DNA from 3 places in the Methylobacterium sp. 13MFTsu3.1M2 genome. Region 1 is predicted to be linked to each of the others. Evidence: predicted binding sites of a transcription regulator. Region 1 holds the regulator's gene; each other region holds the start of a gene.
What was found. Region 1 encodes PhoB, which activates phosphate uptake and scavenging genes when phosphate is short. Its sites were predicted from a motif close to TGTCATNNANCTGTCAT; they were not measured.

Region 1 (5,728 bases):
CCGGCCGCGTCCGCCAGGGACGCCGTGTCGCCGACCGGACCCTGCGCGTCGCCTGCGCCGCCGCGACGGTGGTCGGCGCCCTGGTCCTCGGCTCGATCCTGGTGATGCTGATCGTCCAGGGCGTGCGCGGCTTCACGCCGACCCTGTTCACCAACCCGACCCCGGGCCCGGGCTCGGAGGGCGGCGGCATCGCCAACGCCATCCTGGGCAGCCTCGTTCTGACCGGGATCGGCATCCTGATCGCGACGCCGGTCGGCGTCATGGCCGGGACCTTCCTGGCCGAGTACGGGCGCGGCTCGAAGCTGGCCGCCCTCATCCGTTTCCTCAACGACGTCCTGCTCTCGGCGCCGTCGATCCTGATCGGCCTGTTCGTCTACACGCTGATGGTGCGGCCGATGGGCACCTACTCGGGCTGGGCCGGCGGCGTGGCGCTGGCGATCATCGCCGTGCCGGTGATCGTGCGCACCACCGAGGACATGCTGCGCCTCGTGCCCGGCACCCTGCGGGAGGCCGGCGCGGCGCTCGGCGCGCCGCCCTCGACGGTGATCATGAGCGTGACCTGGCGGGCGGCCTCGGCCGGCATCGTCACCGGCATCATCCTGGCCCTCGCCCGCATCGCCGGCGAGACCGCGCCGCTGCTGTTCACCGCGCTCAACAACAATTCCTGGTTCTCGGCCAACCTGATGGGCGGCGTCGCGAACCTGCCGGTGATGATCTACCAGTTCGCCCTCTCGCCCTACCCGAACTGGCAGGGCCTGGCCTGGGCGGGCGCGCTCCTGATCACCACCACCATCCTGGCGCTGTCGATCATCGCGCGCCTCGTGATCAAGCCGCAGGCCTCGCGCTGAGCCCCCTTTCGAGGACACGACGATGAACGCCGCCTCCGCGATCCCCACGGTCGAGCTGAACCGCAACCGCGCCGAAGAGGGCGGCCCCGTGCGGATCGCCGTCAAGGACCTGAACTTCTACTACGGCAGCTTCCACGGGCTGAAGGACGTCAACCTCAACTTCCACGACCGGCAGGTGACGGCGCTGATCGGCCCTTCCGGCTGCGGCAAGTCCACCCTGCTGCGCTGCTTCAACCGGATCTACAGCCTCTACCCGGAGCAGCGCGCGGAGGGCGAGATCCTGCTCGACGGCGAGAACATCCTCAGCCCCTCCGTCGACCTGAACGAGCTGCGCTCGCGCATCGGCATGGTGTTCCAGAAGCCGACGCCGTTCCCGATGTCGATCTACGACAACGTGGCCTTCGGCCTGCGCCTCTACGAGAAGCTGCCGAAATCCGAGCTCGACGGCCGGATCGAGGAATCCCTGCGCAAGGCCGCCCTCTGGGACGAGGTGAAGGACAAGCTCCGGCAGCCCGGGACCGGCCTGTCGGGCGGCCAGCAGCAGCGCCTGTGCATCGCCCGGACGGTGGCGCAGAAGCCGGAGGTGATCCTGTTCGACGAGCCGACCTCGGCCCTCGACCCGATCTCGACCGGCCGCATCGAGGAGCTGATCGAGCAGCTGCGCGACGAGTTCACCATCGTGATCGTCACCCACAACATGCAGCAGGCGGCGCGCATCTCGCAGTTCACCGCCTTCATGTATCTGGGGCAGCTCGTCGAGTTCGGTCCGACCAACCGCATGTTCATGAACCCGACGGAACGCCGCACGCAGGACTACATCACCGGCCGCTTCGGCTAGTCTGCCGGGCCGCTCCGGTCCCGGGACCGCCGCTCGCGTCTCCGGCGCGCCGGCGGGTCCCGCAAGCCTCCCGGAGGGCCGTCCCCGGGACTCCATCGAAGGATCCGCCATGCCCGGCCATATCGTCACCTCCTACGACACCGACCTGGAGAACCTGCGTCGCTCGATCTCGGAGATGGGCGGCGTCGCCGAGAAGATGACCGCGGAGGCGACCGACGCCCTCGTGCGCCGGGACGACACGCTCGCCCAGGCGGTGATCCTCGCCGACAAGCGCCTCGACGCGCTGCAGCGGGACATCGAGGAGCGCGCCGTGCTGCTGATCGCCCGGCGCCAGCCCCTGGCGATCGACCTGCGCGAGACCATCTCGGCGATCCGCGTCTCCGGCGATCTGGAGCGGATCGGCGACCTCGCCAAGAACGTCGCCAAGCGCGTGGTGGCGATCTCCGACCAGGCGCCGGCCCAGAAGATCGTGCTCGGCGTGCGCCACATGAGCGACCTCGCCGAGGGTCAGCTGAAGGACGTGCTCGACGCCTACGGGAGCCGCGACGTCCAGGCGGCCCACGACGTCTGGGAGCGCGACGGCGAGATCGACGCCCTGTACAATTCCCTGTTCCGCGAGCTCCTGACCTACATGATGGAGGATCCGCGCAACATCTCGTTCTGCACGCATCTCCTGTTCTGCGCGAAGAACGTCGAGCGCATCGGCGACCACACCACCAACATCGCCGAGACGATCCACTACCTCGCCACGGGCGAGACGCTGGCGGGTGACCGGCCGAAGAACGACGCGTCGAACTACGCGACCGTGGACGGCGTGCAGGCGCCGTGAGGCGCCAACCCCGGCGCCTTCCTGTGGGCGCGGCCGGGGTCACTCTCCGTGCGGGTTGAGGCGGGGCGGCGCCTCCTGCACCATCCGGTGACCGCCCGCAGAACGAGTTTTCGAACGTGAGCATGCAAGTCCTGATCGTCGAGGACGAGGAGGCCCTGAGCACGCTGCTGCGCTACAACCTGGAGGCCGAGGGCTTCCTGGTGGATTCGGCGGCGCGCGGCGACGACGCCGAGCTGCTCTTGGCGGAGCGGATCCCGGACCTCGTCCTGCTCGACTGGATGCTGCCCGGCCTCTCGGGGATCGAGCTGTGCCGCCGGATCCGGGCGCGCCGGGAGACCGAGCGCCTGCCGGTGATCATGCTCACCGCCCGCGGCGAGGAGGGCGACCGCGTCCGCGGGCTCGGCACGGGCGCCGACGACTACATCGTCAAGCCGTTCTCGGTCCCGGAGCTGCTCGCCCGGATCCGCGCTCTCCTGCGCCGGGCCAAGCCCGCCCACGTCTCGGACCGGCTGGCGGCCGGCGACCTGGAACTCGACCGCACCGGCCACCGCGTCCGCCGCGGCGGCGAGGAGCTGCATCTGGGCCCCACGGAGTTCCGGCTCCTGGAATTCCTGATGCTGGCGCCGGGCCGGGTCTTCTCCCGCGAGCAGCTCCTCGACGGGGTGTGGGGCCACGACGTCTACATCGACGAGCGCACCGTCGACGTCCATGTCGGGCGGCTGCGCAAGGCGCTGAACGGCCCGCGCCAGACCGACCCGATCCGCACGGTCCGGGGCTCGGGCTACGCCTTCGACGAGACCTTCTCGCTGGAGGCCTGAGGCGGCCTCACGGGCCGTCCGGATAGGACTTCGCTCCGGCGCACCGTCATCGCGAGCGCAGCGAAGCGACCCAGGGCGGCGGGACGCCTGTGAGCGTGGCGCTGCTGGGTCGCTTCGCTCCGCTCGCAAAGACGCTGGGACGGGCCCGCGAAGATTCGCGCGTCCCGACCTCCAGGGACTCAGCGCGCCAGCGCCGCGCTCCGGCCCGAGGCGGCCGGCACCGCCTCCAGCGCCGCCAGGACCGTCCCCTCGGTGAGGATCTGCGGCAGCACCTGGGGCTCTCCCGTCCCGGTATAGAGCAGGTAGAGCGGGACGCCGCTGCGCCCGTGCTTCTCCAGGAGGCGGGTGATCTCGGGGTTCTGGTTGGTCCAGTCGCCCTTCATGTAGGTCACGCCGCGCTCGGCCATCGCGGCCCGCACGGCCTTGGTGTTGAGCGAGGTCGCCTCGTTGACCGCGCAGGTGATGCACCACGCGGCGGTCATGTCCACGAAGACGGGGCGGTGCGCGTCGACCAGGGCGTCGAGGCGCGCCTGCGTGAACGGCTCGATCCCGTCGGCGGCGGCCTGCGCGGCCGGCGCGGCGCGGTCCCGGGGCAGGGTGACGGCGAGGGCCCCGACGGCGATCAGCGCCAGCGCGGCGGCGGCCTGCGCGACCCGGCCAGCCCGCGGCGGGGCGGCGCGGCCGTGCTCCCAGGCCCAGGCGGCGAAGCCCACGAGGACGAGGCCGATCAGCGCCGTCAGCAGCCCGCGCGGGTCGACCTGCTGCGCCAGCACCCAGATCAGCCACGCCACGGTGGCGTAGACCGGGAAGGCCAGCACCTGCTTGAGGGTCTCCATCCAGGCGCCCGGCCGCGGCAGCGCCCGCAGGGCCGGCGGCCAGAGGGTCAGGAGCAGGAAGGGCAGGGCGAGGCCGAGGCCGAGGCTCGCGAAGACGGCGAGCGCCACGCCGGCGCTCTGGGTCAGCGCGAAGCCCACCGCCGAGCCCATGAACGGCGCCGTGCAGGGCGTCGCCACCAGGGTCGCGAGCACGCCGGTGAAGAACGAGCCGCTCAGGCCGCCGCGCCGGGTGAGGCCGTCGCCGAGGCCGGCGAGCCGGCCGCCGACATGGACCGCGCCCGAGAGGCTCAGGCCCATCGCGAACAGCAGGTAGGCGAGCCCCGCCACGATGGCGGGCGACTGGAGCTGGAACCCCCAGCCGATCGCGGCCCCGCCGCTCTTCAGGCCGATCAGCGCGGCGGCGAGCGCCAGGAAGCTCGCCAGGACGCCGGCCGTGTAGGCGAGGCCGTGGAGCCGCAGCCGGGCCGGCCCCTCGCCCGCGTGCCGCACGAGGCCGAGCACCTTGATCGACAGGACCGGGAAGACGCAGGGCATCAGGTTGAGGATCAGGCCGCCGAGGAAGGCGAAGGCCGCGGCGGTCGCCAGCGTCAGCGCGTCGAAGTCGGCGGCGGCCGGCGCGGTCGCGGGCGGCGCGGTCGCGGCCGGCGCCGCGGCGGCCGGGAGGACCGGCTCGTCGCCGTACGCGAAGGCGAGCCGGCGGGTCCCGGCGGCGTCGACCGCCTCGACCGTCAGGACGCCGGGCAGCGCGGCGGGCACCGGGTCGGTCGGGCTGCTCCGGGCGAGGGTCAGGTGCAGGCCGGTCCCGTCGACGCTCATCACCTGCGCGGCGGCGTTGTCGATCGCCGTCTCGGCGTAGGGGAAGTACGCGGCGTTCCGGACCGCCTCGGGCTTGAGGCCGGCCGCGGCGAAATCGAGGCGCAGGGTGTCGCCCTGGCTCGACAGGCTCAAGGGCCAGAGCGCCGGCACGGGGAGCGCAGCGCGGGCGCGCGCGAACAGCGCGGCGTTGGCCGGGTCCGGCTCGGCCTTGCCGACCGGCAGGGTCAGGGCGAGATCGGCCGAGCCGGGCACGCACTCGGTCTCGCAGACGAGGTAAGTCAGCTTGGCCTGGATCCGCACCGGGTCGGCCGGGTCGAGGCTCGGCGGCGGCGTCACCGGGACGAGGAGCGTGACCTCACCCTCGTAGCCGTAGTTCATGAGAGTCGCGATCGGAATGCGCTCCGGCGCCGGCCACCGGATCGCGCCGGCGCTGAAGCCGGCCGGCAGGGTCCAGGTCACCTCCGGGGGCAGGCCGGAATCGCCCGGGTTGCGCCAGTAGACGTGCCAGCCGGGCTTGACCTGCATCCGCACCGCCAGCGTGAAGGGCTGCGCGCCGGCGACCGCGGCGGACTCGGCCACGAGGCTCGCGCGCACGAGGTCCGCGGGCGTGCGGAACCCCTGTGCCGCGGCGGCCGAGAGGCTCGCGGCGAGGGCCAGGATCAGGAGGACGAGGCGGCGGATCATGCTGTCCCTTCGCGCGCGGGGCGGTCGCGGTTTCACGCGCGGCGTGTCGGGCTCGGCGC
Region 2 (5,728 bases), on a different contig from region 1:
CCCGACGCGGCCATGACCCAGGCGGCCGACCTCGTCTCGGCCTTCGTGGCGATCGACAGTCCGGCGGCGCGCCGGACCTGCCTGGCCTTCGTGCGGGCGATGGCGAGTTCCTGAAGCGCCGGGGCGCGCTGCGGGAGGCCGGAGACCGGGTCGCTTCGTCGGGGGGCGGAGCGCGGTCTCCGGCCCGTCCGGCCGGACCCGCGTCAGAACACGTGGCGCAGGAGGTAGAACAGAGCGGCCGCGAGGGTGATCGCCGCCGGCAGGGTCAGGATCCAGGCGAGCGCCATGTTGCGCACCGTGGACATCTGGAGGCCCGAGCCGTTGGCCGCCATCGTGCCGGCGACGCCCGACGACAGGATGTGGGTGGTCGAGACCGGCAGGCCGTAGAGCTCGGCCAGTCCGATCGTGCCGGCGGCGACGATCTCGGCCGAGGCGCCCTGCGCGTAGGTCAGGTGGGTCTTGCCGATCTTCTCGCCCACCGTGACGACGATGCGCTTCCATCCGACCATGGTACCGAGACCCAGCGCCAGGGCGACGCAGACCTTGACCCAGCCCGGGATGTAGCGCGTGCCGTCGTTGAGCAGGCCCGCGTAGCGCTTCAGGTCGGCCTTGTCGGCCTCCGAGAAGTCCGCCCCGGCGCCCGGCAGCACGCGCACCGCGTCGGCGGCGAGGTACATGTCGCTGCGCAGGTTCTGGGTCTGGGCGGCCGGCACCGTGCGGATCGCGCCGTAATTCTTCACGCTGGCGGCGATGTCGTTCGAGAGCGCCGCCAGCGCCGCGTACACGGGCGGCGTGTTCAGCGCCTTGGTCTTGAGCGCCTCCGTCACGGTCCGGCGCGCGGCCGCGGCGTCCGGCACCGCCGCGCCGGGGGCGCGGGCGGCGAACACCGCGCTCGCCGCCGTCGAGGCCTGCACGAAGGCGGGCGTCGTGTCGTCCGCCATGGTGCGGTTGAGCGCGTAGGCGGTGGGGGCGGCGCCGATCAGGATCAGCATGATCAGGCCCATGCCCTTCTGCCCGTCATTGCCGCCGTGGAAGAACGAGACCAGCGTGCAGGTGAGGATCAGCAGGCCGCGGATCCAGAGGGGCGGGGGCGCGTCGCCCGCGGGCGCCTCGTAGAGGTCCCTGCGGCGGACCGTGACCTTCAGGGCGAGCAGCAGCAGCGCCGCGAGCACGAAGCCGCAGACCGGGGAGAACAGCAGCGCCTTGAAGACGTTGAGCGCCTGGGTCCAGTCGACGCCCGCGGTGCCGTCGCCGCCGTTCATCAGCTGGTTGGCGAGGCCGACGCCGAGCACCGAGCCGATCAGCGCGTGGGACGACGAGTTCGGCAGCCCGAACGCCCAGGTCCCGAGGTTCCAGATGATGGCCGCCAGCAGCAGCGCGAAGATCATCGCGTAGCCCGCGTGCGAGCCGACGTTGAGGATCAGCTCGACCGGCAGCAGCGTGACGATCGCGTAGGCCACGGCGCCCGAGGACAGCATCACGCCGAGGAAGTTGAACACGCCCGACCAGATCACCGCGACGAGCGGCGGCATCGAGTGGGTGTAGATCACCGTGGCGACCGCGTTGGCCGTGTCGTGGAAGCCGTTCACGAACTCGAAGGCGAGGGCGATCAGCAGGGCGAGGCCGAGCAGCGCGAAGGCGCCGTAGGCCAGGGGCGCTTCCCCGACCGCGTTCATGTCCGCGATGAGGCTCACCACCGCGTAGCCCAGGCCCGCCACGAGGACGAGCAGGAACGCCACCACCCCGCCGAGATGCATCCCGTGGTCGAGGCGCGGGCCGCCCGCCTTCCGGCCTCCCACCGCCCCCGACGGCATCACGGCGGTATCGGACATGAACCCTCGCGCGGAATCTTTCGTGGTGAGCGGGGATTAAAACCGCGCGGTGACGGTTGGGTGACGGCCCGCGACGCCGCGCGTCGGCGAGCGTGTCCGAGAGCGTGTCCGAGAGCGTCGGGCGGCGCTGTCACACGCCTGACGCGGTCCGGCCGCTAGCGGACCGGACCGCTCGCCCGATCGCACGAGGGATCCGCATGATTGACGCCACGGTGCCGGCCCTGTCCCTCGGCGCGCTCCTGGCCGTCGTCCAGATCGGCAGCATCGCCGTCGCGGCCCGGCGCCTCGGCCGGGACCACGGCCCGTCGCGGTTCCCGGACGGCGCGCCCGTCTCCCTGGTCCGCCCCCTGCGCGGGGTCGAGGCCTACAGCGAGGAGATGCTCCTCCGCAGCTTCCGTCTCGACTACCCGTCCTACGAGCTGATCTTCTGCGTGGCCGACCCGGCCGACCCGATCGTCCCGATGGTGGAGCGCCTGATCGAGGCCCACCCGCACGTGCCCGCCCGCCTGATCCGCGGCGACGAGCGCGTCAGCGCCAACCCGAAGCTCAACAACTGCCTGCGCGGCTGGCGCGCCGCCGCCCACGACTGGGTGGTGCTCGCCGATTCCAACGTCGCCATGCCGCCGGACTACCTCCAGCGGCTGCAGGCGGCGTGGCGCGCCGATACCGGCCTCGTCTGCTCCACCCCGGCCGGCGCCCGCCCGGGCAGCTTCATGGCGGAGGTGGAGTGCGCCTTCCTGAACACCCTGCAGGCGCGCTGGCAATACGCCGCCGAGGCCTTCGGGCTGGGCTTCGCGCAGGGCAAGAGCATGCTCTGGCACAAGCCCTTCCTGGAGGCGCAGGGCGGCCTCCAGGCGCTCGCGGCCGAGATCGCCGAGGACGCGGCCGCCACCAAGCTCGTGCGCGCCGCCGGCAAGCGGGTCCACCTCGTGGCGAGCCCGTTCGAGCAGCCGCTCGGCCCGCGCGGCTTCCGGGAGGTCTGGGCGCGGCAGCTGCGCTGGGCGCGCCTGCGCCGCGTGACCTTCCCGCTGTTCTTCGCCCCCGAGATCGGCAGCGGCGTCCTGCTGCCGGCGCTCCTCGTCGCCCTCTGGGCCGGAAGCCTCGCGGGCCTCGCGGGCGCTGCCGGCCTCGCCGCCCTGTGCTATGCCGCCGAGCACCGGCTCGCGGTCCGCGCGGGCTGGCACCGCTCGCCCCGCACGCTGGCCGCCTTCCTGGCGCGCGACGCCCTGATCCCGGCGATCTGGGTCGGCGCCTGGATGCGGAGCGCCATCGTGTGGCGGGGCAATGCCATGGACGTGCGCCCCCGGCGGGCCGCCGACGCGCGCACCTACGCGCCGACGGCCTGACCGCCCGGCGATCGGAGGCCCTGACGTGTCGCGCCGCTACGCCCTCTACTGGCTGCCCGCCCCGGATTCGCGCCTCGAAGCCTTCGGCCGGGCGATCCTCGGCACCGACAACGTCACCGGGCTGCCGGTGCCGCACCCGGAGGGGCTCGGCGATCTCGCACCCGTCACGGCCGGCGCGCGGGTCTACGGGTTCCACGCCACCCTCAAGGCGCCGCTGCGCCTCGCCCCCGGCACCGGGGAGGCCGACCTCGTGGCCGCCGCCCGCGCCCTCGCGGCCGCGCACCCGCCAGTGGCGGTGGGGCCGCTCCGGGTCGCCGCCCTCGGGCCGTTCCTCGCCCTGGTGCCGGAGACACCCCCGCCGGAACTCGGGCTCCTCGCCGCCGAGTGCGTCGCCGCCCTCGACCCGTTCCGGGCACCGCTCACGGAGGCCGAGCGCGCCAAGCGCCGGCCGGAGCGCCTCGACCCGCGCGGCCGCGCGCTCCTCGACCGCTGGGGCTACCCCTACGTGTTCGAGGCCTTCCGCTTCCACATGACCCTGACCGACGCCCTGCCGGAGGCGGAGCGCGACCTCTGGCACCGGCGCCTGTCCGAGGCCTACGCCGCCGCGGGACCGGAGCCCCTGCGGATCGACGCCGTCAGCCTCCTGACCCAGGACGGGTCGGGGCCGTTCCGGCTCCTGGCGCGCCTGCCCTTCGGAGAGGCCCGTGGTTGACCGCCCCCTCGGCCTCGAACCCGCCCTCGATCCGAGCGCCCGGGTCGTCGACAGCCGCCTCGGCCGCTACACCGAGGTCGGCGCCCGCACCCGCCTCACCGAGACGACCCTCGACGACTATTCCTACATCGGTGAGGACGGCGAGGTGATCTACACCGCGATCGGCAAGTTCTGCTCGATCGCCGCCAGCGTGCGGATCAATCCCGGCAACCACCCGATGGAGCGGGCGTCGCAGGCGCACTTCACCTACCGGGCGCGCGCCTACTGGCCGGAGGAACTGGACGAGCCCGCCTTCTTCGACCGGCGCCGGGCGAGCCCGGTGGCGATCGGCCACGACGTCTGGATCGGCCACGGCGCAGTCGTCCTGCCCGGGCGCACGATCGGCACCGGCGCGGTGGTGGGGGCGGGCGCCATCGTCACCCGCGACGTCGAGCCCTACACGATCGTCGTCGGCAATCCCGCCCGGCCGGTCCGGCGCCGCTTCCCCGAGGTGGTCGCTGACCGTCTGACCCGCCTGGCGTGGTGGGACTGGGACCACGAGCGCCTGCGCCGGGCGCTGCCGGATTTCCGCGGGCTGCCCATCGAAGCATTCCTGGAGCGCCACGAAGATTAAGTCGGCTATCGAAAAGCCGAGATGCTGCGCCGGCAAATATAATCGTTCCGAATACGTCATCCAATCGTCGTCAAACCGGCGTCTACGTGCGGCCGTTCCCCGGCGGATGGTGGCATGCTGGTTATCGAGGATCTCACGCGCCAGTACGGCGACCGACGCGCCGTCGACGGCGTGTCGCTCCGGATCGAGCCCGGCAGCTTCGTCGGGGTGATCGGCCGGTCCGGTGCCGGCAAGTCCACGCTGCTGCGCCTCATCAACCGGCTGGCGGATCCGAGTTCGGGGCGCATCCTCCACGACGGCCGCGAGGTCACCACCCTGCGCGGCCGCCCGCTGCGCGAGTGGCGCACCCGCTGCGCCATGATCTTCCAGCAATTCAACCTCGTCGGCCGGCTCGACGTCATGACCAACGTGCTGATGGGGCGCCTCAGCCACGTGCCGACCCACCGCGCCCTGCTCCGGCAATGGTCCGCCGAGGACCGGGCCATGGCCCTCGCCGCCCTGGAGAGCTTCGACATGGGCGAGTTCGCCGGCCAGCGGGCCGACGGCCTGTCGGGCGGCCAGCAGCAGCGCGTCGCCATCGCCCGCGCCCTCGTGCAGGAACCCGAGATCCTGCTCGCCGACGAGCCGGTCGCCTCGCTCGACCCGCGCAACACGCGGCTCGTGATGGACGCGCTCGCCGACGTGAACCGGCGCTACGGCATCACGGTGCTGTGCAACCTGCACTCCCTCGACCTCGCCCGCGCCTACTGCGACCGCCTCGTCGGCCTCGCGGCCGGGCGGGTCGTGTTCGAGGGCGGCCCCTTCGACCTCACCGAGGACGTGGCGCGCCGGCTCTACGGCCTGGAGGCCGGCGAGGTGCTGGACGATTCCGCGCAGCGCGAGGCGGAGCAGCGGGCCGCGATGCCGGGCCGGCCCGGTCTCGTACCGGTACGCCCGGTCCGCGAGGCCGCCCTCGGCGCCTGACCCGGGCCCCGGGCCCCAACAGAAACCGCCAACGAAACTGTTCGGAAACGCCCGACCGGCCTCCGGCCGGCCGAACCTCGCCGACGCCACGAAGGACGACCCGATGATCACCCGACGCACCCTCGCCGCCGCCGCCGCGGCCCTCGCCCTCCTCGGCCTGCCGGCCGCCGCCCAGGACTGGAAGGCTCAGTATCCGGAGCTGACGCTGGGCGTGATCCCGGCCGAGAACGCCTCGGGCACCGCCGACCGCTGGGCGCCGCTC
Region 3 (5,728 bases), on a different contig from region 1:
ACCTCGGCGCCGTCGGCGTTCACCGTCACGTCCGGCACGAAGGGGTCGAAGAACCAGCGCCGCGCGGGATCGCGCTCGTTCTCCTCGAACTCGCGCCGGATCGCCCGGACCTTCTTGCGCCACTCGATCCCGAGCCGGATCGTGTCGTCCCACAGGATCATGCCCGAGCGGCCCTTCATCATCTGGGCGCCGACGTCGAGGGAGGCGAAGAGCGGGTAGAAGGGCGAGGTCGAGGCGTGGACGAGGAAGCTCTCGTTGAGCCGCTTGTGCTCGACCCGCCGGGTCTGGCCGCGGATATGGCCGTCCCGGGTGTGGATCTGCGAGGCCTGGCTGAAGCTCGCGAGCTGCTTGTGGGTCGATTGCGTGGCGACGATGCCCGGCGAGGTCTCGTCGAGCCCGGTCAGCCCCATGGCGAAGCGCCTTGCGTAGAGCGGGTGGAACTTCATGAAGCCCGCCCAGGCCTCGTCGAACAGGATGTAGTCGCAGAGGTGGCCGATCTTCTCCAGGATCTCCTGGGCGTCGTAGATCGTGCCGTCGTAGGTGCACTGCTCGATCACCGCGACGCGGAAAGGCCGCTCCCGGCGCCACGCCTCCGGATCGGTCACCAGCGGATTGCGGCGGATCTTCTCCCGGATCCGGGTCTCGTCCAGGGCCTCGTGGAAGATCGGCCCGATCAGGCCGTAGGCGTTGCGGTCCGTCTCCAGGAAGATCGGGATGCCGCCACCCAGGAACAGGGCGCCGTGGTGGGCCGCCTTGTGGTTGTTGCGGTCGAACAGGACGAGGTCGTCCTCCGCCACCAGGGAGGACAGGACGATCTTGTTGGAGGCCGAGGTGCCGTTGAGGACGAAGTAGGTCTTCTCCGCCCCGAAGATCTTGGCGGCCTCCTTCTGGGCCTTCAGCGCCGGACCCTCGTGGGTCAGGAGGTCGCCGAGGTCGAGGACCGAGTTGTCGAGGTCGTCGCGGAAGATCGCCTCGCCGAGGTGTTCCACGAAGATCCGGCCGATCGGCGACCGGTTGTAGAAGATGCCGCCGTTGTGGCCCGGGCAGGTCCAGAGCTGGTTGCCCTTCTCGGCGTAGTCGACGAGCGCGCCGAAGAACGGGGTCTTGAGGGTCTCGGCGTACTGCGTGACCCGGCTGACGAGGCCGCGGGCGATGAATTCCGGCGTCTCCTCGGCGAGGAAGATGTAGCCGTCGATGAAGTCGAGGAGCTCGACCGGGATATCCTCCAGCCGCTTGCGGCGGACCATGATGACGATCGGCATCTCCAGGCCGCGCCGGCGCATCATGTCGATGAGGGCGGCGGCCTTGCCGTCGAGGCCGCGCTTGCCCCAGTCGACCACGAGGCAGCCGACCGCCGCGTCGGTCTGGACCGCGATGGCCGCGTCCTCGACGCGCCGGGCGCGCACCACCTCGAAGCCGCGCTGCTCCACGGCCGCCACGATCTGGTTGACGCGCGCGCCCTCGAGATCGTCCGGGTCGAAGGCCGGGGCGCACATCAGGACCGTGAAGCGACGGTGGAAGTCCATGGAGCCCTCTCTGGCCTCGGATGCAGCGGGTGGCTTTCCGGCCCGTCTGCGACGATTGCATGACACGGCGCGCGGCGGGCGGTCGCGGTCCGGACGAAACACCGTGAACCGGGCCGGCCACGACCGCCGCGCCGTCAGGATCGGCCGCGGGTCCCCTCTCCCGTGCGGGAGAGGGACAGGGTGAGGGGTGAGACCTCACCGGACGAGGCTCCCCCTCGAATCGCGTCGATCGGGTGCTTGATCCCGAAGCCTCTCGTCCCTCACCCCAACCCTCTCCCGTGCGGGAGAGGGGGACCCTCACACCCCGCGGCGCCGCTCCCAGACGGCCGGGTTGACCAGCCCGCCCGGCCGCCGGCCGGCGAGGACGTCGACCACGCGGGTCGCGGCGGTCTCGGCGGTGCGGATCAGGGCCGCCCCGGTGGAGCCGCCGACATGGGGCGTCAGGATCGCCCGGGGCTGGCGGGCCAGCGGGTGGTCGACCGGCAGCGGTTCCTGGGCGAAGACGTCGAGCCCGGCGCCCACGATCGTGCCCGCCTCCAGCGCCTCCACCAGGGCCGCCTCGTCGATCAGGCCGCCGCGGCTGGTGTTGATCAGGAAGGCCTCCCGCTTCATCCGGGCGAGCTGGTCCCGGCCGATCAGGCCGCGTGTGCCCGGGGTCAGCGGCACGTGCAGGGAGACGATGTCGGATTCCGCCAGGAGCGCGTCGACCGAGGCGGCCCGCAGGGCGCCGGCGTTGGCGAAGTCCGCGTCCGGGCGGCTCGGGCCGTAGGCCAGCACCCGCAGGCCCAGGGCGGCGCCGAGCCGGGCGGTCGCCTGCCCGATCGCCCCGAAGCCGACGAGGCCCAGCGTCAGGCCGGCGAGCTCGATCAGCCGGGCGGTGAACTTGAAGCTGTCGTCGCCGGCCCGGACCGAGCGGTCGGCCTCCGGCAGGGCCTTGGCCAGGGCGAAGATCAGCGCCAGCGTCTGCTCGGCCACCGAGACGGCGTTGGCGCCGGGCGTATTCACCACCACGATCCCGGCCCCGGTCGCCTCGGCCGTGGCGACGTGGTCGGTGCCGGTGCCGTGCACCCCGATCACCCGCAGGGCCGGCGCCGCCGCGATGGCGCGGGCCGGGAAGCCGGTGTTGCGGGTGATGACGGCGACGCAGTCGGCGACCTCGCGCGCCAGCGTCTCGGGTTCGGTCCCGCTCGCCGGGCGCGGCTCCAGGCCGGCCGCGCGCAACCGGTCGAGGCCCGCCGCGTGGATCGGCTGGACGATGAGGCACGGACCGGTGATCACGGGAGAAGACCTCTGCACAAGAGGAGGGGTGACAGGCACGTTTCGCGCCGGGCCCGTCTAGGCGGGGTGGGCAACCCTGGCAACCGGGCGCCCCGATCGCGGCGCCGCGGCCGCCGGTCGGCGCTCCCGCGGGCCCGTCGGGATCCGGTGGTCGCGCGGTCGAACGCCCCGGCGGCCCGACCGGCCGCGCACGATCCACGGGAAATCGCGGCCGGGTCCGGCCTCGGCGGCCTCGTCCGGACCGATGATCCCGGGCGTGCGCCTCGGCCGAGCTGCGGCCCGGCCCTCCGTGAAATCGCCGCCCCGATCGCGCGAAGATGGTCGCGTCATTGATAAACACGACGTCCTGAAATACATCTATGTATATACGACAATAAATATCTACAATGCTCGATCAGCGATGCGATCGCACTGTAGAGTTGTAATTACTCCAAATGTATTTTTGACACATGTAGAGATATTTGCTGCCTTGCTCCGTGATTCGGAGCCATCGTCACGACAATGCAGTCCCACGACTTTTCAGTACCTGTTTCCGCGCGGAACCGGCGCCGGCGGCGCGCGGCCCGGCCGGTTCTCCCGATGGCCGTCCTGCTGGGCTTCGTCGGTTCCGGGCCGCACGCCGCCCGCGCCGAGGAGGCCGGGGCCGGCCGGGACGTCCAGCTCGACGAGCTGTCGGTCGCGAGCGCGGCCGCGCCGCGCGGCCCGGTCCCGGCCTATGCCGGAGGTCAGGTGGCGCGGGGCGGGCGCCTCGGCCTCCTCGGCGATATCGAGACCCAGAAGGCGCCCTTCAGCATCGCCAGCTACACCGACACACTCATCCGGGACCGGCAGGCGCGGACGGTGTCCGAGACCCTGGTCCTCGACCCGTCGGTGCGCGCCACCCAGACCACGGGGGCGCCGTTCGACTCCTTCTCCATCCGGGGCTTCCCGTCCAACGAGAACACCAGCGGCGAGGTCGCCTTCGACGGGCTCTACGGCGTCGCTCCGAGCTTCCGCATCTTCACCGACTACGTGGAGCGCATCGAGGTCCTGAAGGGGCCGTCCGCCGCCCTCACGGGGGTGTCGCCGAATGGCGCGGTCGGCGGCGTGGTCAACATCGTCCCCAAGCGCGCCGGCGCGGACCTGACCCGCGTCACCCTGGATTACGGCTCGACCGCCTGGGGCGGCAGCCAGGTCGACGTCGCCCGCCGCTGGGGGCCTGGCCGGGAATGGGGCGCCCGCGTCGTCGGCAGCCTGCACGGCGGCGCCACGCCCTTCGACCGCCAGACCGAGACGACCGGCGTCGGGGCCCTGGCCCTCGACTACCAGGGTGACCGGTTCCGCGCGTGGCTCTACCTGCTGGCGCAGACCGACCGCTTCAACGCGCCGCTGCGCCCGTTCCTCCTGCGGGCCGGCGTGCCCGTACCGCGGGCGCCCGACGGCCGCCTGAACCTGACCCAGCCCTGGGAATACTCGGACGTCGACGATCGCGGCGGTCTGCTGCGCACCGAGTACGACCTGACCGATCAAGTCACGCTGTTCGCGGATGTCGGCGGCGGGCAGACCGGCGTGGAGCGCTACTTCCAGTCGGCGCCGACGATCCTCAATGGCCGCGGCGACACGACCAGCACGCCGCAATTCTACGCGCTGGGCGTCGACCGGCTCACCTACGACGGTGGCGTCCGGGCCCGGTTCGAGACCGGCTTCATCCGGCACGCCCTGACCGTGCAGGGCTCCGTGTACGACGAGGCGACGGCACGGCGGTTCTCGCCCGGCCGGGGCGCCTACCTGTCGAACCTCTACGCGCCGGCCCTCGTCCCGTACATCGCGCCGATCTACGGCGTCGGCCGGCCCCGCCTGTCCGACAGCACCCTGTCGGGGATCGCGGTGGCCGACACGCTGTCGGCCCTCGACGAGCGCGTCCTGCTGACCCTGGGCGTGCGCCGCCAGCGCGTGGAGGCGCACAACTACGTGTCGAATGTCGGCACGCTGGCCTCGTCCTACGACAAGAGCGCCACGACCCCGATGGTCGGCCTCGTGGTGCGGCCCTGGGACTCGGTCTCGCTCTACGGCAACTACATCGAGGGCCTGAGCCGCGGCGACGTGGCCCCGGCGGTGGCGACCAATTCCGGCACGATCCTGGAGCCCTACGTGGCCCGACAGGTCGAGGCGGGCGTGAAGCTCGATCTCGGCCGGTTCGGCGCCACGCTCGGCGCCTTCCGGATCACGAAGCCCGCGGGCGAGCTCGGCCCGCAGGGGCGCTTCGCGGCGACCGCCGAGCAGCAGGTCGGCGGGCTCGAGCTGAGCCTGTTCGGCGAGATCACCCCGCAGGTGCGGGTGGTCGGCGGCGTGACCCTGCTCGACGGACGCCTCGTCAGGACGGCGCTCGCCGCCAATCGCGGGAACCGGCCGATCGGCGTGCCGGAGGTCCAGGCGAGCCTGGGGGCCGAGTGGGACCTGCCGGGCTTGCCCGGCCTGACGCTCAACGGCGCGGTCATCTATACCGGGCGGCAGTTCGTCGACCTCGCGAACACCCAGGCCCTGCCGGACTGGGCCCGCCTCGACCTCGGCCTGCGCTACACGACGCGCGTCGCCGAGCGGCCGACGACCTTCCGGGCCAGCGTCCTCAACGTGACCGACACGCGGTACTGGACCGGGGTCGCCTCGTTCGGCACCTTCTTCCAGGGCGCGCCGCGCACCTACCTCCTGTCGATGGCGGTGGATCTCTGAGCCGGACCGGCGCGGCCGCGCCGGGCCTGTCGAGCGGCGCGATGTTTCACGGGAAACATTTTCTTAACCCTGAGCGGCGACCGCGCGGGACCGGCGAGCTGTTGCACCGGCGCCGTCGCGGCGCCGCGCCGGCCGGGTTACCACCGGTCCGGCATGACGACATCGAGCTGGCGCACCCTCCGCAACGTGCAGGCCCGGAAACGGCTGGAGAAGGC

Region 2: the regulator PhoB is predicted to act here: its motif matches at 1,882-1,898, upstream of BM314_RS21215 (inorganic phosphate transporter).
Region 3: the regulator PhoB is predicted to act here: its motif matches at 1,575-1,591, upstream of BM314_RS16545 (Orn/Lys/Arg family decarboxylase).

Annotation. Positions count from the first base shown of each region.
Region 1 covers NZ_FOMM01000016.1:117,568-123,295, reverse strand. The annotation lists gene pstA (phosphate ABC transporter permease PstA) at 1-848, shown strand, start outside; gene pstB (phosphate ABC transporter ATP-binding protein PstB) at 871-1,686, shown strand; gene phoU (phosphate signaling complex protein PhoU) at 1,796-2,515, shown strand; gene phoB (phosphate regulon transcriptional regulator PhoB) at 2,638-3,333, shown strand; gene BM314_RS17190 (protein-disulfide reductase DsbD family protein) at 3,513-5,669, opposite strand.
Region 2 covers NZ_FOMM01000021.1:127,257-132,984, forward strand. The annotation lists gene BM314_RS21210 (hypothetical protein) at 1-114, shown strand, start outside; gene BM314_RS21215 (inorganic phosphate transporter) at 204-1,832, opposite strand; gene BM314_RS21220 (ceramide glucosyltransferase) at 2,030-3,178, shown strand; gene BM314_RS21225 (DUF1045 domain-containing protein) at 3,204-3,890, shown strand; gene BM314_RS21230 (LbetaH domain-containing protein) at 3,883-4,503, shown strand; gene phnC (phosphonate ABC transporter ATP-binding protein) at 4,618-5,466, shown strand; gene phnD (phosphonate ABC transporter substrate-binding protein) at 5,570-5,728, shown strand, end outside.
Region 3 covers NZ_FOMM01000015.1:174,287-180,014, forward strand. The annotation lists gene BM314_RS16545 (Orn/Lys/Arg family decarboxylase) at 1-1,526, opposite strand, end outside; gene BM314_RS16550 (hydroxyacid dehydrogenase) at 1,824-2,804, opposite strand; gene BM314_RS16555 (TonB-dependent receptor) at 3,384-5,513, shown strand; gene BM314_RS16560 (hypothetical protein) at 5,667-5,728, shown strand, end outside.